2 linked regions of the Methanococcus vannielii SB genome follow. The protein of the gene in region 2 interacts with the protein of the main gene of each other region in a pairwise test. Links are inferred from orthologs where the notes say so. Each region holds a gene or a part of one and is shown on either strand. Other genes may lie near its edges. The genes, in order: pscS and sepS.

Region 1 (9,184 bases), 980 kb from region 2 along the record:
TCTATAACTGTCGTATAACCCATTCCAGAGTATTGATACCCCGTCTTAAATGTTGAAGGAATTGAAAATCCTGAACCTTTTCTTAAACCTTCTTTCGAGTAGATATCCTTTTTACTGTCTTCAGGCCTTAATGCCCTACCAGTATTTACTTTAGCTCCTGCAATGTGGCTGTGGGAGTCAACACCTCCAGCCATGACGATTTTTTTATTTGCATCTATCTCTATTGCATTCTTTGATACAGAGCTTACAATTTTTCCGTCTTTTATACAGATATCCATCTTTTCGCCGTCAATTTTATTTAACGGGTCATAAACGGTACCATTTTTGATTATGTATTCCATAAAGATCACCCAAAAATCAATATTATTTAATGTATGCTTTTCTCATAAGGTCAGCCATTAATAATACTTCTTCATCGCATTTTTCAACTTCAACGGCAAGTGGGCCCTTGTATGACGGCATTGATGTACTTTCAGTATCAGGTATAACAACAAGATTTGCCCATGGCCCCATTGGAACAAAAATCATTCCAATTGGAGCTGGTTCTTTAGTTGTCAATGCATGTACCGCAACATCGCCATATTCTGAAGTTATTTTTATGGTATCCCCGTCTTTAACGCCTAAAAGCACCATGTCTTCAGCATTCATATAGCAGACGGCAGCAGCTTTTCGGTACATTTCAAGGTTTTTTCCAGCTTCAATAGCTTCGCCCTGCCAAATTGTTCGTCCAGTATTTAGCATAAATTTCATAATATCACCCAACAACAAATAGAAAATGCTTTAACTGTCGTTACTTTACAATAACTAACTTAATAGCGTCCACAGGACATGCTTCGATACATGCGCCGCATCCACCACACAAACTGTTATTTACGATGGATACAACACCGTTTTCAACTCTCATAATTAATTTTTCATCACTACTTGGACCTTTACCCCCTGACACATCAGGGTCTTGTGCATTTACAGGGCATGCAACAACACAGTTTCCGCATCCATGACACTTCTCAGGATATACTTCGAGTTTGTACATTAAATCACCTTGAACTTAATCTCAATTATTTCATCAATTTTTCGAAAGCTTTCTTCCATGCCGGTGCATTCGCTTCTGTCATATTTATTTTTGTCCTTTTAACTTTTAAAGCATCTACTGGACAGGATTGTGCACATGCACCACATAAAATACAGACAGCCGGATTAACTGAAACTTTAGGTACCTTGTCTGCAGCTTTTTCTGGTTTTGGGAATACAAGTGCTTTACAAGGGCAAACTGAAATACAGGCCCCACAAGCTCCACAAGTATCATTATCGATTAATAATTCTCCTTCAAATGGTTTTTCGACAGTTATTGCTTCAACTGGACAGATATTTGCACACCATCCGCATGAAACACACAAATCTTTATCTATGTTTGTCTGACCTTTAATTTCGCTGTAAAGTTCTGGCTTTTTAATTCTGCTTGCAAGTGGGCACTTGTAACAAATTGCTTCAATTGCGTTATGCGGGCAAGCTTTTTCACAAACTTTACAATAAACGCATGCATCCAAATCCACTTTTATGTCCGCAATCGGCTTTAAATTTAGTGCATTCATCTTGTTTGGAACTAATTCAATTGCATCAGCAGGGCAGTAGTCTGCACAAATTCCACAAAGAACACATGCATCTTTTTTAATGTTAATTTCGCCTAAAACCAACGTTTTTCTTTCAGGAATAGTTCTTTCTACATCAATTGCACTCTGTGGGCAAACTAATTCACACTGTTCACATAAAACACATTTTTTCTGGTTTAATTCGATACCCCTTTTAATTTTTGGATATTGGGGCATTTCTGTATTTAATTTATCGTTAATTTTTAAAGTAACTGCATCAAATGGACATGCACAAGCACACATACCACAAAGAACACATTTTTCAGAAATATCTAGTTTTGGAGCATCAATGTCCCCTCTAAAAATGGCACCAAGGGGCCCCATTTCAATAGCATTTGTAGGACAAATTTCGTTACAGATTCCGCATCCTACGCAAACACAATCTTCCCATTTTAAGACTCTTTTCTCAACGCCCTCTCTCGAAATTTCGATGACGCCGTCTTTTTCGTCTCTTTTAATATTTTTCATAGTATTCCTCCCGAAAATTATACCTTGTAGTTAGTTATTTTCAAGGCATTGACAGGGCACTCGGAAACACACTGTAGACAAAGAACGCACTTTTCTTTATCAATAGATATGCCTATATCTTCCGAATAAACCGATATTGCATCGTATTCACATTCTAAACAATTACCACACGCAATACATTTTTCCATGTCAATTTCTATAGTTATTTTATAAATTCGTTCTACTAATTTTTTTGTAATCTCTTTGTCATCACCAAGAGACGTGATCAATGGAATTCCATATTCAAGGGGTAACCTTATAATCTCTTCAGAGACTCGCATGACTTTATCAGATGGATATCTGCCATGTAAATAGTGTGAAATGATTGAACGATCCATTTTGAGAAAATCCGCTATTTCTCTTTGCAGCATTCCCTCTTTTCGCATATTTATTGCGACAATTGCTTTGATACCTGACAGTAAATGCTCTGGCATAATTTCATCTCATGTGAGTCATATACAACGTAGTGAATGTTTCTATATATATAATTCTTCTAAATTCAAATAGTAAGTTTTATAAATATCTGTGAGTATTATTCACCACATCAAAGAGTAACTTTTAAATTAATTGCGTAAATATTTATTTAAAAAATTCTAACTAATATATCTGGAAAACAAATATTACAATAAAAAAATAATTTTAAGTGATTATATGGATATAAAACTGCTTGAAGACAAATTAAATTCTAAAGGGACTGTTTCAGTTATCGGGTGCGGTAGACTTGGTGTTAGGGTTATTATGGATATTTTAGAGGTACATCGGGGAGGTTTTAAGAAGATTGAAGTGTTTGACGCTGCAAAAATTGATATGAATGATGTAATCCATAGAAAATACGGCGGAAAAGTTGGGGAGTATAAAGTATCATTTATTAAAGATTTTTTTCCTGAAAAAATAGATGCAGTATTTGAAGATATTTCCAAAGAAAATCTTGAAAAAATTTCGGGAAACATTGTATTAGTCGTTTTTGCAGGCGGAGATACTTTAAATTTACGAAAAAAAATTATTGAATACTGTAAAACCACTAAAAAAATCTGCATTGGAACAAATGGGGTATTCGGGCTTAACTGTAATGTTAAGGTTGGTGATGCTAAATATGAAAATGGCCCTGTTGAATTTTTAAAAATGGAAGAAGAAGGCCATTTGGTTGTTGGAACTGGTAAATTTATAAAAGATATGGAACCTATAACCCCCTATAGCTTGGATAAAATTGCCGAAAAAATGGTTATCGAAGCCTTAAAAATTAAAAAAGAGATTATTAAATAATTTTAAGTGAGATTAAAGGTGTATATTTATGAACATACTGGATAGGATAAATAAACTTAAAAAAGAGAAAAATGCAATAATTTTAGCACACAACTATCAGCCAGAAGAAATTCAAAAAATTGCAGATATAATTGGCGATTCCTTAGAACTTTGTATTGCTGCAAAGGATACAAATAAAGATATAATTGTATTTTGCGGTGTGGATTTTATGGCAGAAACTGCAAAAGTTTTAAATCCTGAAAAAAAAGTGTTAATTCCGGAAATTATTGAAACTTACTGTCCAATGGCACGTGATCTTCCACCGGAAGTTATACTTAAAGAAAAGAAAAAACACCCAAATGCGAAAGTAGTAATTTATGTAAATACGTTAGCATCTTCAAAGGCTCTTGCCGATGCAACGTGTACGTCTGCAAATGCCGATAAAGTAGTAAATTCATTTGACGAAAAAGAAATTTTATTTGGCCCAGACAATAATTTAGGGTACTTTGTATCAAAAAGAACGGATAAAAAGATAATTTTAGTGCCTGAAGGTGGACACTGTTATGTTCACAAAACTTTTACAATTGAAGACATTAATCGGGTTAAAAAAGAATACCCAAACGCAGAAATCCTAATTCATCCTGAAAGTGACCCCGAAATTCAAGATTTAGCAGATCATGTAATGAGTACCGGTGGAATGGTAAAACACGTACTTAACTCGGAAAAAGAGGAGTTTGTAATAGGTACAGAAGTTGATATGATTACAAGAATAAAAATCGATTTAGAAAAGCTTGGAAAAACTAAAAAATTAATTCCACTAAGAAAAAATGCAATCTGTACGTCAATGAAACCGATTTCTTTAGAAAAGTTAGAAAAATGTCTTTTAGAAGAAAATTACGAGATAAATCTTTCAGAAGAAATAATTGAAAATGCAAAAAAGGCAATTAATAGAATGCTTTTGATTTAATACTATATATTTTATTTTTCTATTACTTGATATTTGACTACATCGTCAGTTTCATAGAATTTTTCGGCTTTATAATAATTGATATCGCCATTAGTATCTATTTTTATATATACGTCAGTAATATTTCTAAATCTTTCAGAAGTGCTAGCAAATCCTGATGTTATTGCTTGTGTAAAAAAGTCACCTTCTCTTTTAAATTCAAAAGTTATTTTACTACCTTGAATTGTGTATCCTTGATATTCGGCCCCACCCATTTTAAATGTAACATCAACAAAAATGTACTTTTCAGGAATATTGGGGCCAAGAGCAATATAGATTGCACCAATAAGGAGTAAAACCATAATTCCCGGAATTATATACTTTGAATTCATATAATTCACCTCAATTGGCGTTTTCCAAAACTATTGACTTGATACAGTCTATTATATAGTCAACCTGCATGCCTGTAAGGCCATAAACACTCATTTTAAACTCTTTTGTAACGCCTCGCCTTATTCCGCCTATTCCTCTTTTTTTCAACTCTTCATAGAAGAAAAAACCTCTTCTTTTATCTTTTTCCGCAATTTTATCAAGAACAGGCGTTTCAAATCGTATTATGTCATGATTTCTCGGTTTTTCACCAAGTGCGATGAACCCAAGCTTTTCAAATTCAAATACTACTTTCCTTGTTTTTTCAAGTTCTAAGTTCCAATTTTTAACTCTTTCAATGATATGGGGAAAACTTGCCATTAAACTTAATATTGGAATTCCCCTACTTGTACATCCAAGCATCTGGAGCTCTTTTACAACGTTTACTTTTGAAGTTTTTAATATTTCGTCTTCATACTCCGCATTTATTGATAAAAGGCCACAAGGGCCTGATGCAGCCATACTTTTATGTCCTGATGCCGCAATAAAATCAACATTTAATTTTTTACCATCAACAGGCATTCTTCCAACCGAATAAGCACAATTTAATAATAATGGGTATCCTTTTGATTTTGCAATTTTTCCAACTTTTGAAACATCTGAAACATTTCCATAACTTCCATCAACATGAGTTAATAAAATTAATCCGATATTTTTTCCTGAATCTTCCAACTCATCTATTTTTTCAGCATAACTTTTAGGAATAACTCTAAAATTGGGGTATTCCTCAACATCTGTTTTTACGTAATTTAGGTTAGCCCTCTCAAGTGCCACGTATGAAGTATAGTGTGAATTTCCATCTAAAACAACGTAATCCCCCTTTTTACATATTGCATTCATTACCGCATATTTACTTTCCCTTGCACCGTGTGTCGGTCTTGTTATATCCATTCCTAAGAATTTTGACATATCATCTAAAAATTCATTTATCGGAGGAGTTTCAATTTTATCAAGTCGTCCAGAACAGTAGTCACAAACGCTGTATCCATCCCAGTATTCGTAAATTACTTTTTTAGCCTCCGTTGGAAGAATTCCTCCTCTTTGTATGGGATTTAAATTTACAATATCCCTTTCAAGGTTTCTAGTTATGTTTTTATATTTGTCAATGTTTATATCCATTTAAATCACCATTTCTCGCAAAAATTATTATTTAAACTCAAAATCAAAAGTTACTTTTTTAAACCCAATTTTTTTTAATTCTTTATTTATCATATCAATGTTTTCAATTTCAAGCAATATTTTAGATTCATTCTTATTTATTTCGATAATTGCAATATTTTCAAAGTGTCTGACTCTTAAATAATTTTTAATATGGAACTTTGATTTTATAAACTCTTCTGCAACATAAGATCTATTCATTTTTTCAAGCGATATGGGCTGAGATAGTATTCTAGTTGCCATACACGTGTCTTTTAAGGGTATTTCTAAATTTAAATATTCTGAAAGGAATAATACCTCTTTTTTTGTAAATTTTAATTCCAAAAGTGGGGAAATTATGCCTTTTTCTTTAAATGCCTTAATTCCAGGCCTATCTTCAAAAATGTCGTCATAAATCGTTCCATCAACAATAATGTCATAGTTTAGTTCATTTTTTATTTTAAGCAATTCTTCTGCAATTTTCGCCTTACAATTGTAACACCTGTTTTTTATATCTTTTGAAACGTTTTCAGTTAAATAATTAATTTTCACCGTTTTTTGGGGAATTTTAAATAATTTTGCACGAGTTTCTGCTTTTTTAATTGTTTCTTTCGAAAAAAAGCTGTTATCAATAGTTACAGCAATAGTATCTGTAATTTCTGAAGATATTTTTGAAATTAAAGTACTATCAACACCTCCAGAATATGCGACAACTACATTTTTACCTTTAAAAAAATTTTTTAAATCTTCATACTTTTTAGTTAAATTTAATGTATCGTCCATATTATCCCTTTTTAAAACCCATGTCCTCAATCATTCTCAAGTCTGATTGAATATTTCTTCCAGATGTTGTCAGGTAATTTCCAATCATTAATCCATCGACTGCAAGAAGAGATAGACTTTGTAAATCTTTTAAAACGTATTCTCTTCCACCGCAAAGTCTAATTACTCGTTCTGGCATTATTATCCGTGAAATACAAATAGATTTCAGGGCATCTATTGGTTCAATACTTTTTATTTCTTTACTATTAATTTTTTCACGCATTTTAGTTCCCTCTATTGGATTCAAGAGATTTAACGAAATACTATCGACGTTTAATTCTTTTAACTCGTAAAGTAAATCTATGCGGTCTATAATATCTTCACCAAGTCCAAAAATTCCTCCACTACATATTTGAAGCCCTAATTTTTTTCCATTTTTTATAACGTCTACTTTGTCCTCGTATTCATGAGTTGTACAGATATTTTTAAAATAGTTTTTCGAAGTTTCAAGATTATTGTGGATTCTAATATTTTTTTTCATTAGTGCTTTTAATTGGGATTTATTCAATAGTCCAAGCGATACGCAAACTTTTAGTTTAGTTTTATTTTTTATTTCGTCAATTATCTCCAATATATCTTCAAATTCTTTTTCAGAAATTTTTTTCCCACTCGAAACTATCGAAAAACGGTTTGAATAGTTTTCAATGGATTTAGCACTTTTTAATATTTCTTCTTTAGATTTTAAGCCGTAAATATTGATTTTAGAATTATTATGGATTGATTGGGAGCAGAAATTACAGTTTTCACTACAAAATCCCGATTTTGCATTTATAATCGAGCAGGTTTCTATTTTTTCTTTATTAAACGCTTTTTTTAAGTGATATGAAATATGCAGTAAATCATAAACATCTAACTTTAAAATTTCAAGGGCATCCTCTTTTTTTATTTTTCCAGAAATAGACATTTCATAAATTTCCAAAAAATCTTTATTTAGTTTACGTTCATTCAAAAAATCGCCTTTTACTATTATATGGTTCATAAATTAGACAAATTTAAATTATAAAACTCACCTACTACTTTCACCAGACGGAGTAATTACTTGTTGCGGGTTTGTTTCATACTTTCCACTGCTTTTATCGTATTCCTCACTTAATACTGCTACCTGTACTTTTTCGTTTGCGGGGTCGGTAAATTCAGCACAACCTGACATTATGACACACGTTAAAAATACGAACACTATGAATAAACCTTTTAGAAACTTTTTCATAGCTTTCACCTAAACGCAATAATTATCATAATATATTATCAAACCATCTCAAAAACATTTCCAAAAGCCTCTTTTTTTTCAGTTCTAATAAGTGTCGGAATTTTTCCAACCTTTCCAGCGTACTCTTGGAATGTAACAAACACACCATCTATTTTTAAAATATTTTCAGCCTGTTCAAGACATTTATTTATTGCTTCATCAGGGCTTCCAACCGCAAAATTTCCAATAGATGTTGCAGCAGCATCTGCAATACTTGCAGACTTTGCAAAAACCGTAACAGAATCTGCATTTCCAAAGCTAACGGAATGACCAACGGTTCCTGATGAAGTGCAAACACCATATCCATTTTTAATTTTTTCTTTTTTTAATTTGAAGCCCAAATTTCCTGAAATTGGTGAATTTCCAGCATAAAGTCCAACTATAATGTCAAAATCTGATGAAAGTGCAATATCTCCTCCATTTTCGCAAATTGCTGATTTTGAATTATTTTCAAGTAAACTATGAATAACTAACTCACTAAATGTCCCTGCAACAGCCGCCATTGGTCCAACGTTTGCATTTTCGCTGGAATTTGCCATTAATTTCACAATTTCTGGTGCGTCATTAGAAATTTTAAAAGGAGAATATGTTGTTAAAAATACCGGATTTTTAGATATGTACTTTTCAAGGTTTAACCGCTCATCTATAATCTTTTTTTTAGCAATTTTGAATAATTTTGGATTATCTACTTTTAAAAGTACGTTTGTTTCCTTAATCGAGATTTTTTCTGAAAATAGTTCCATATTACCCCTTTTTAAACAAAAATGGATTAAAGCATTTTAGTGTTGTTCAACCCAGTAAGAGCCGTCTTTTGAAAATTCCTTTTTCCATATTGGTACTTCCTTTTTTAGATTATTTATTAAGTATTCACAAGCTAAAAATGCTTCTTTTCTATGTTTTGCACAAACAATAATCAATACTATATTTTCCCCAACACTTAGTTTTCCAATCCTGTGTATTAGTGTTGCATCAATTATTCCAAACTGCTCAATAGCTTTATTTTTTAATTCTTCAAGTTTTTTTTCTGCCATTTTATCATAGCATTCAAATTCTAAATACTCAGCATTTTTTTCAATGCCTTTATCGTACCCGACATTTCTTACAACCCCTACAAAATTTACAATTCCGCCTATATTCGGGTATTTTTCTAAAAGTGCCTTAGTTTCAATATCAATATTAAAATCTTCATTAGATACCCTAATCATT
Region 2 (9,359 bases):
AACAATTCCAACTATTGTTAAAAGACTTTGTGTCTTTTTTTGGGTTATATTTTTACCTGCAAACGAAATAATATCTTTTAGATTCATTAATTTCACCAGAAAGTGCAGATTTCCTGTACTCTTTATATTATTTTTATAAGGCATGCCTTTTATTTTACATAATTTAGTATTTACTAAACTAGCTGAACTAATAGTATAAATATATTTCTAACATTTTAAAGCCATTTATAAACTATTAAAACGTTAAATAACGTTTAAAAATTAAAAAAGCGGGTTAATAAATAAATAAATAAATAAATTAGTATTCTTCACATTGTTTTTCAAAGTATGCTGTTGGGTGCCCGCATGATGGACATTCTACAGGTGCATCAGTACCAACTGCCCTATATCCACACTTTCTACATCCCCAAAAAATTTCTTCATGTTTTTTAAACATTGTTCCTTTTTCCAACTGCTCTATTAATTTTAAATATCTCTCTTCATGGTGTTTTTCAGCAGCAGCAATTGCTTTTAACCTTTTTGAAATATCTAAAAATCCTTCTTTTTCAGCTATATCTGCAAATTCCGGGTACATTTCAGTGTATTCGTGATTTTCACCACTAGCTGCGGATTTTAAATTTTCAAGTGTGTTTCCAAGTACTGTTGGAACCTCTGCACCATCAATTATTAAGTCAGCTTCATAATTTTCATTCTTTTTTAATTGAGTAATTAGTCTAAAAAGCCACTTTGCATGTTCCCTTTCTTGTTCTGCAGTTATTGTAAATACTTCGGATATTTTTTCATACCCTTCCTTTTGTGCAATTTTTGCATATATTGTATATCTATTTCTTGCTTGACTCTCCCCAATAAATGCCTTTGCTAAATTTTCTAGAGTTTTTTTCAAAAACCATCACCTCTTATACGCATTACCAAATATGATTTTACCCATATTTATTGATTATCAATTAAATCTTTTTAGGGGCAATTGTGCTATCCTTTTTAATATCATTGAATTTTAATTTTTGTTAATTTTCTGTTTAATATATGTTTAGTTAAATAATTTAAAAATTAAATAATTGACAAAATACCCTTAATAATTTCAGTATTTGCAATTTCAATGCTTGATGACATTGCAAGCTCTTTAAACTTATCTTTTAAAGACGGTTCAATTAAAATTGCTTCTCTTAATAACTCTTGAATTTCTAAAACGTTTGATGAATCAACTTTTTTTGAAAGTAAATAAACGTAAGAAATGGCTTCAACAGGTTTTTTATCATTTCTTAATTCTTCAGCGATATTTAATAAACCTTGTTCAAGTAAATTTAAACTGGAATTATTTTTCGATAATTTTCGACTCAAAGCATCTCCGTCAATAACTTCAGTTTGCAATAATTCTTTTTTAGGGCTTTTTTCGAAGTTTTCGAGTCTTTTTTTAGACACAAATGAGTCGCTATCTATAAAGTCTATTTTTCTGACTTTTATACTTTTTTTTGAAATTTCAGACGTTAAATCTTCTGAATTTTGTAGTTTTTCCACTTTAATCATCATTTTTTTAAGTTTTAAATCAATTCCCCTTACAAAATGGCTAAAAATACTTTGATTGAATTTTTTAATGATTTCTTCAGCCTTTCCAGAAATTTTATATTCTGAATTAACAAACTCTGAAATTTTAATTTTTCCAGAATTTATTTCGTTTAAAAATCGATATAGTATGGATATTTTTTCGTCTTCGTCTAGGGGAAGCGCATTTGAATGAACTTTTGAATTTAATAAACTATCATACCACTTTTCAAAATCCCTTTCAGCATTACATAACCTAAAAATAACCATGTCTAAAACTTCATTTTTTTTACAATAATTTAAAAAATCAGATAGAGATTTTGAATAATTCTCATATGACGCGTTAGATACTTCATCAGAATATATTTTAAATGTTCTATACGCTTTTTCAATTTCTTCACGAATAAATACTGGATTTTCAAAAAATTCAATTCCTTTTTGAGATAATTTTATATTGTATCCTTTAACTTCAGGATTTTTGCCCTTCAAAATCAATTTTTTTTCAAAAAGAGAATCAATATTTCGATAAAGTTCGCCCCCCTCTAAATTAAATTCCGTTTTAAACACTTCTAACGATAAAAAAGCGTCGGAATCCCGACTATTTATTTTATAAAGATGTTTTAAGATGTTTTTTTCAATTTCTTCATCATTATTTCTTTCAGACATTCGATGCACCTTAGTAAAACAGTCTAACCGTATTAAAATAAAAAGAGGATACTAAATCAAATATGCCTTCAAACAATATTTAATCGTTATGATTTTGTTTTTAAAATTTAGACATTGTAAAAAAGTATATTGGTATTTTAAAACTAGTTTAAAATTATTTTAAGCTTATTTTAAATTTATATTTTCGCCGTGCGGACACTTTTCAGGCTTATCTATAAATTCATACAATTTTTCAATAGTTTTATCGGAAACCACGTGTTCTATTTTGCAAGCTTCATCTTTTGCGAAATCTAAATCCAGATTTAAAAATTCTGTAAGAAAATATTCAATGATACGGTGTTTTCTAAGCGTGTTTTTTGCAATTTCTTCGCCATCTTCATCAAGATATATTCCAACGTATGGCTCATAATGAATTAATCCATCATGACTTAATTTTTTAGCCATGCTAGTTACCGCAGCAGGCTGTACATTCATTAGTCTTGCAAGTTCTGTTGTTTTAACTGGTCTTTTTTTCTCCTTTATGAATAAAAAAATAGTTTCAAGATAATCTTCAATATTTTGAGATACCAAATTACCACCAAAAGAAAAATATAAATAGCATGGAATGCACATAGATGTATTTAATCTTATTTAAATTGTTTAATATGTATTAAATATAGTATATGGCTTATTATTATATATAGCTGGTGGTTTTATGGAGAGCATTTTACAAAAAAACCCAGGGTCTTACATGGTTTTAAAGGTTGAAGGAAGCTGTAGAAAGTTTTACGAGCTTGGAATTATCCCCGGTTCTAAAATAACGATAATATCAAAAAATAATCAAGGCCCAATTCTTATCCGGGTTGGAAATTCCAAAATTGCTATCGGTAGAGGAATGGCGAGATCCATATTTGTAGAATAACTTAAACGTACTTAAATGTCTTAAATTCTGATTATTTAAACCACGTTAGAATAATTCAACGTTTAACCGTAATTAGACAGGTAAGAAAATGGAAAAACCAAATAATCAAAAAGAAGGATTTTTTGAAAAAATACTTGTACGGATATCAAAGGCAGTATTAAATAAAACATGTTCGTGCTGTTCAAATAGTTCCTGTAAAAAATCCCAAAAATGCGACAACTACGGTGAAGAGGATGAATGAAGAAAAAAATATTGCCCTAATCGGTCAACCAAATGTTGGCAAAACTACTCTATTTAATCAGTTAACTGGAATGAAACAACGAATTGGAAATTGGCCGGGAGTTACGGTAGAAAAAAAAGAAGGATTTTTTAAACTAAATGATAAGAATTACAATGTAGTTGATTTACCTGGAATTTACTCATTAATGTCTGATTCACTAGATCAAAAAATTGCAAGAGATTATTTAATTGAAAATCCCGGTGCAACAGTTATTGATGTAATTGATACGCCAAATATTAACAGAAACTTATATTTAACGCTACAACTAATTGAACTTGGAATTTCTCCAATAATATGCCTTAACTTAATTGATGAAGCGGAAAAATTTGGTATACATATAAATGACCAGAAATTAAGCGAAAAGTTGGGTTTAAAAGTAATTAGGACTTCTGGAAGGCATAAAATAGGAATTGATTCATTGAAAGATTCAGTATATACCAGTGAATATCGGGCAAATCCTGTAACTTATTCAAAACTGTTGGAAAATGCAATCCATAAAATAGATAAAAAGCTTGAAGAAGGAAATTATAAAATTTCTAGCACTTACCAAAAACTTCCAAAAAGATGGCTTTCAATATCTCTTTTAGAAAGTGACCCTGATGTATTAAAGGAATTTTCAAAGAATTTAGAATTAATGGAATTTATAAATAACTTGAAAGCTGAAGTAGAAAATGAAATAAAGCACGATGTTGAAAGTTATATTGTAGAGCAGAGATATAAAAAATGTGATGAAATTTTAGCCGGAGTTATGGTAAACAGTGAACTTTATGAAGATATCGATACAATAGTGGTTCATCCAGTATATGGACTCGTTATATTTGCGGCAGTATTATATTTAATGTATAATTTCGTATTTGGTGTTGGAGAATTATTTTCAGGGATCATTGGGGAATTTTTTGAAATATTGGGTGAATATTTATTAATTATACTTTCTGAATCCTATTCGGGAATTATCGTTGATGGACTTTTAGCTGGAGTTGGGGCAGTTTTGGAATTTTTCCCGATGATATTTTTGATAATGTTTTCTCTTTCAACACTGGAAGATACGGGCTATTTATCAAGAGTTACTGCTTTAACACACAATATAATGTCAAAAATGGGATTAAGCGGAAAATCATTTATTCCATTAATAACCGCATTTGGATGTAGTGTTCCAGCATTAATGGGGACGAGATTCATTTCAAGCCATAAGGAACGACTTATAACTTTACTTATAACTCCACTTATTCCCTGTTCTGCGAGATTTATAATTATTGGATTTTTTGCATCGGCGTTTTTTATTGAAAGTGCAGTATTATTTACAATGGCAATACTTGGAATTACATTCGGGCTTTTATTTTTAGTTTCATATGTACTGAGCAAATTTATAAAGGGAGATTCTGAAGAATATATTTTTGAACTTCCACCTTACAGGATCCCCGACTGGAAAAATATTTTTAAAATGACATGGGAAAAAAGTAAAGAGTTTTTGAAAAAAGCAGGAACAATAATTGCATTAGGTTCGCTTTTGTTTTATGGGCTTATAACTTATCCAAGTCCGGATTCAAATTATGCGATGGTACTTGGAAATATTCTTGAAATTGTAACTAAATACATGGGCCTTGATTGGAGGGGCGCAGTTTCACTCGTATTTGGTATATTTGCAAAAGAATTAGTTGTTTCAAGTTTGAGTATACTTTATCCAGGAAATATCTCGGACTTCATAAGCCCTTTACAAGCATTTGTACTTACACTCGTTTCAGTACTTTATATACCTTGTATTGCAACAATTGCGGCATTCTATCTTGAAACAAGAAGTATTAAATGGACTGCATTTAGTATTTCTTATAATATCTTACTCGCAACGTTTGTTGGGATTATGGCATATAATATTGGAAAGTTGATTGGATTTTAAGCCCGATCACTAACTTTTTTAAGATAAATACTTTTAATAAATATAAATTTTTTATGTAATTTATTATTCAATTTTCACTTCAACATTTAAAAATACGGGCCCCCTTACATCGATAACTTTATTTTTACTCATGATCTGTTTTAATGCGATTTCTTCTATTTTTAAGTTAATGTCGCTCAAACTTCTAACAATTGGAACTTTTAATTTAAATTCACTAGTATTTGAAACAAATGCTTCTTCTACTTTAGATGTAATTTTAAAGCACAATGCATCAATGTATCGAATACCGGTAGTTACTCCTTCAACTTTTCCTTTTTCTAAAAATTCTTTAAATTCTTCCTTTACCCCTTCAAAAGTTTCTGGAATGCCGATAATATTTCCATCATAAACGTAAATCTCGTTTAAAATTGAAGGGCCAAGTAATTTTTTGTTTTCTTCTTTTTCAAATACAATGATTTTAACATTTTTCTTTGTTTTTCCAAAAATAAACGTTTTTTCTAATTTAAGGTTACAAGGCGATGTTATATCTTTGTTTTTAACGCATAAATCAATTAATTCTTTCGTTAAATCGTAAATTTCGTCCAGTACTGGGACTTTATCGAATTTTACCATTGATGAAATAGCTCTATCAGATAAGCTCTGCTCGTAAAACTGGGGATATACCATTTCACGTACATCTTCGAAATTTCCAGATATCATTGAAAGTCGTTCAACACCAAGCCCCAAATTCATTACCGGAACATCTATTCCATATTTACTAAGTGCAACTGGTGAATATACTCCAAAAGTTGCAACTTCAAGCCATTCTTTTAATTTTGGATGGTATGCATAAACTTCAGTCTGAGTTTCTGGAGTATAATACTTACTCTTTTTTTCATCAGGAATGAATTTAAAGTTTGTAAATCCAAACTGTGACAAAAGTCCTTCTGCAACTGCCTTTCCATCGTTAATATCTACATCTTTTCCAGCAATTACGCACGATGCAGAGTGATAAGTCATTAAATGACTTTTATCTTCTTTTTGTTCCCTTCTAAAGCACCTGTCGATTGAAAATAGCTTAAAAGGAAGCGGTTTTTTACCATTAAGTTCTGAAAGAGTTATAAACCAACCTGAAGTCATATGGCTTCTTAAAGTTAATTTTGAAGAAACCGCAATTAAATCTTTAAATTCTGGGAAAACTTCTTCTAAAATTTTTAAACCCATTTCACTTGAAATTTCAAGAGCTTTTGAAATCTCTAAAACTAAATCATCGCCATCAAGAGTTCCTTTTTTATATCCATGAAGTATTTTTTGCAAGCTTTCCTTGTGGCAAGATACATTAATTCCAAGTTTTTCAATTTGGGAAATTTTTTCATCACTTAATCCAACGTCTGGCCTTGGGAGGCCTGCTAGGTAAAAGCACCTATCTAACACTGCCATAGCTTCTGGGCCAAACTGTTTATAAATATCCCTTTCATCAACAATTACTGGATTTATGTATTCTTCAAACCCCATTCTAAGATATGCTTGCCTTAAATTTTCAATAGTATCGTTTACAGGGTGTGTCTTTCCGAAAATTGGTTTAATTCTCGGATAACTTTCATTTACTCGTTTAGACTTTATGAGGCCTTTAGTTTCTATCCAAGCCTTTTCAAAGTCCTTATTTGCCATTTCGATGATTTCTTCTCGTTTAAACATTATTATCACTGAAATCCTGAATTTATATAGGTAGTAATGTGTAATGTAATCTTTATATCATAATAAATGCCAATATTATATATTAATTAATCGGGGTGACGTTATGTCAAAGTTTGTTGAAAAGTACTTTAACTTTGAAGAGCACAATACAAACTTCAAAGTAGAAACCATGGCTGGAATTACTACATTTATGACCATGTCGTACATTATATTTGTAAATCCCCAAATATTAAGTCTTGCAGGAATGGATTTTGGGGCAGTAATGGCTGCAACCTGTATTTCTGCAGCAATAGGCACATTTATTATGGGGGTTTATGCTAAATACCCATTTGCACTTGCACCAGGTATGGGCTTGAATGCATTTTTTACGTTTTATATTGTTAATGGTTTAGGGCTTAGCTGGCAAGTTGCACTTGGTGCTGTTTTTATTTCGGGCATACTGTTTACAATATTGACTATAACTAAAATAAGGACGTGGATATTTGATGCAATACCAAATGCATTGAAATATGGTACTGCTGTGGGTATAGGTTTATTTATTGCGTTTATTGGCCTAAAATCTGCCAATGTAATCATTGCAAACGATGCCACCCTTGTTGGGTTAGGAAATATATTATCTCCCGCAACATTTTTAGCACTGTTTGGATTGTTCGTAACAGCTTCTTTAATGGCAAGAAAAGTAACTGGTGCAATTCTTTGGGGAATAATTCTTACAGCACTAATTGGAATGGGTTTAGGCGTTTCTGCACTTCCTTCTGGACTCATTGCAATGCCACCTTCTCTTGCACCAACGTTCATGCAGATGGACATCATGGGTGCGCTTAATATTGGCCTTGTAAACATAATCTTAGCTTTATTCTTGGTTGATTTATTAGACACCCTTGGAACGCTTGGTGCATTGAGTTCACAAGGAGGATATCTAAAAGATGGAAAACTTCCAAGGTCTGAAAAAGCATTAATGTCAGATTCAATTGCAACTGCTGTCGGGGCAACATTGGGTACTTCAACAGTTACAAGTTATATTGAATCAGCTTCGGGAATTGGACTTGGTGGAAAAACCGGTTTTGTGTCAGTAGTAGTTGCTGCACTATTTTTACTTTCGATGTTCTTTCACCCATTTGTTGCAGCAATACCCGGGTATGCAACAGCACCTGCTTTGATTATTGTTGGTGCGTTGATGATATCCGCAATAAGAAAAATTGACTTGGAAGATATTACTGAATCAGTTCCTGCATTCATTACATTAATTACGATTCCACTAACCTACAGTATTGCAACAGGGCTTCAATTAGGATTTATATTCTATCCGCTAATTAAAATAATTGCAGGACGTGCAAAAGAAGTTCATCCAATAGTTTATTTACTTGCAATTCTCTTTGCATTGAAATTTGTTGTACTGCCTTAAATTTTTTTATTTTAAATTTTTATTTTTTTTAAAAATAGATAATTTTGAATACTTTTTTAAAAAACTTTTAACTTAAACGGAAAAAATAAAAAATAAATTTTAAAGTAATAGCTAAAAAAATAATTTTAATTAATTTTAAGTAATTTCAATTACCTAAGCCTTATAGAATCAAGATTCATTGGTGAACGGGTTTCTTTTTTAAAGAGTTTATATGCAGTACTTGCAAGATCAATACACTTTGAAGCTTCACCGTGAACCGTTAATATACGGTCTGGAATTGGTTTTAACTTTCTTAAGTATTTTATCAACTGCTTTCTATCACTATGCCCTGAAAACCCTTCTAAGGTATGAACTGAAAGGTTTACCTTTACAGCTTTACTCCTTCCGTTCTTACCCATTAGGGGAATCTCTTTAAATCCTCTCTGGATTTTTCTACCCAATGTTCCTTCAGATTGATACCCTACAAACACGATTGCGTTCTTTTCATCTTCTGCAAGATTCTTAAAGTATTCAACACTCGGGCCACCACTAAGCATGCCTGAAGTTGTAAGAATGATACAAGCTTCATCTCCATCCATGATGTTTCTCCTGTCGTTTGTATTCTTAACTTTTTTGAATACTTCTGAAAGGAATGGATTATCTCCTTCATGGAATATCCTGTTTCTCATCGCTTTAGATAAATATTCTGGATAAGCGGTGTGAATTGCAGTAGCTTCCCATATCATACCATCAAGGTAAACTGGAGCATTGAATATACCTTGATTATATCCTTCTTCTAAAACAAGCATTAGTTCTTGGGCTCTTCCAATACCAAATACGGGAATGATTACTTTTCCGCCCCTAGAGGTGGTCTCCAACATTACATTTAAGAACTCTTTTTCAGTTTCATCTCTTTCTGGAAGTACGTCATCGTACCCCCCATACGTGGATTCAATAATGAGTGTTTCAAGTCTTGGGAATTGGCATGTTGCAGGTTCTAATAATCTTGAAGCTTCAA

What was found.
Region 1: the proteins of sepS (region 2) and pscS interact in binary tests that used the Methanocaldococcus jannaschii proteins (3 or more experiments, as listed by UniProt). The link is inferred for Methanococcus vannielii SB from one-to-one orthologs.

Annotation. Positions count from the first base shown.
Region 1 is NC_009634.1:603,230-612,413, reverse strand. Bases 3,820-6,602 are described here. They hold pscS (O-phospho-L-seryl-tRNA:Cys-tRNA synthase), read right to left. Parts: upstream 5,893-6,602; coding sequence 4,747-5,892; downstream 3,820-4,746. Other genes in these bases: larE (ATP-dependent sacrificial sulfur transferase LarE), read right to left, coding at 5,920-6,602; MEVAN_RS02825 (hypothetical protein), read right to left, coding at 4,377-4,736; nadA (quinolinate synthase NadA), read left to right, coding at 3,820-4,365. Outside these bases: tungsten-dependent formylmethanofuran dehydrogenase subunit FwdA, read right to left, coding at 1-341; tungsten-dependent formylmethanofuran dehydrogenase subunit FwdD, read right to left, coding at 364-750; MEVAN_RS02850 (4Fe-4S binding protein), read right to left, coding at 791-1,033; tungsten-dependent formylmethanofuran dehydrogenase subunit FwdF, read right to left, coding at 1,059-2,117; MEVAN_RS02840 (4Fe-4S binding protein), read right to left, coding at 2,135-2,590; MEVAN_RS02835 (ThiF family adenylyltransferase), read left to right, coding at 2,808-3,419; more of nadA, read left to right, coding at 3,448-3,819; more of larE, read right to left, coding at 6,603-6,693; biotin synthase BioB, read right to left, coding at 6,695-7,681; MEVAN_RS02805 (hypothetical protein), read right to left, coding at 7,739-7,939; MEVAN_RS02800 (UPF0280 family protein), read right to left, coding at 7,978-8,721; MEVAN_RS02795 (molybdenum cofactor biosynthesis protein MoaE), read right to left, coding at 8,758-9,183; MEVAN_RS02790 (HesA/MoeB/ThiF family protein), read right to left, coding at 9,176-9,184. UniProt on the Methanocaldococcus jannaschii protein: Converts O-phospho-L-seryl-tRNA(Cys) (Sep-tRNA(Cys)) to L-cysteinyl-tRNA(Cys) (Cys-tRNA(Cys)).
Region 2 is NC_009634.1:1,576,354-1,585,712, forward strand. The notes cover bases 4,651-7,608. They hold sepS (O-phosphoserine--tRNA ligase), read right to left. Parts: upstream 6,958-7,608; coding sequence 5,344-6,957; downstream 4,651-5,343. Other genes in these bases: feoB (ferrous iron transport protein B), read left to right, coding at 4,651-5,280; MEVAN_RS08065 (NCS2 family permease), read left to right, coding at 7,061-7,608. Also shown: MEVAN_RS08030 (ABC transporter permease), read right to left, coding at 1-87; rbr (rubrerythrin), read right to left, coding at 299-883; MEVAN_RS08040 (hypothetical protein), read right to left, coding at 1,048-2,205; MEVAN_RS08045 (metal-dependent transcriptional regulator), read right to left, coding at 2,371-2,775; MEVAN_RS08050 (FeoA family protein), read left to right, coding at 2,900-3,106; MEVAN_RS08950 (hypothetical protein), read left to right, coding at 3,195-3,347; more of feoB, read left to right, coding at 3,340-4,650; more of MEVAN_RS08065, read left to right, coding at 7,609-8,362; MEVAN_RS08070 (beta-CASP ribonuclease aCPSF1), read right to left, coding at 8,512-9,359. UniProt on the Methanocaldococcus jannaschii protein: Catalyzes the attachment of O-phosphoserine (Sep) to tRNA(Cys).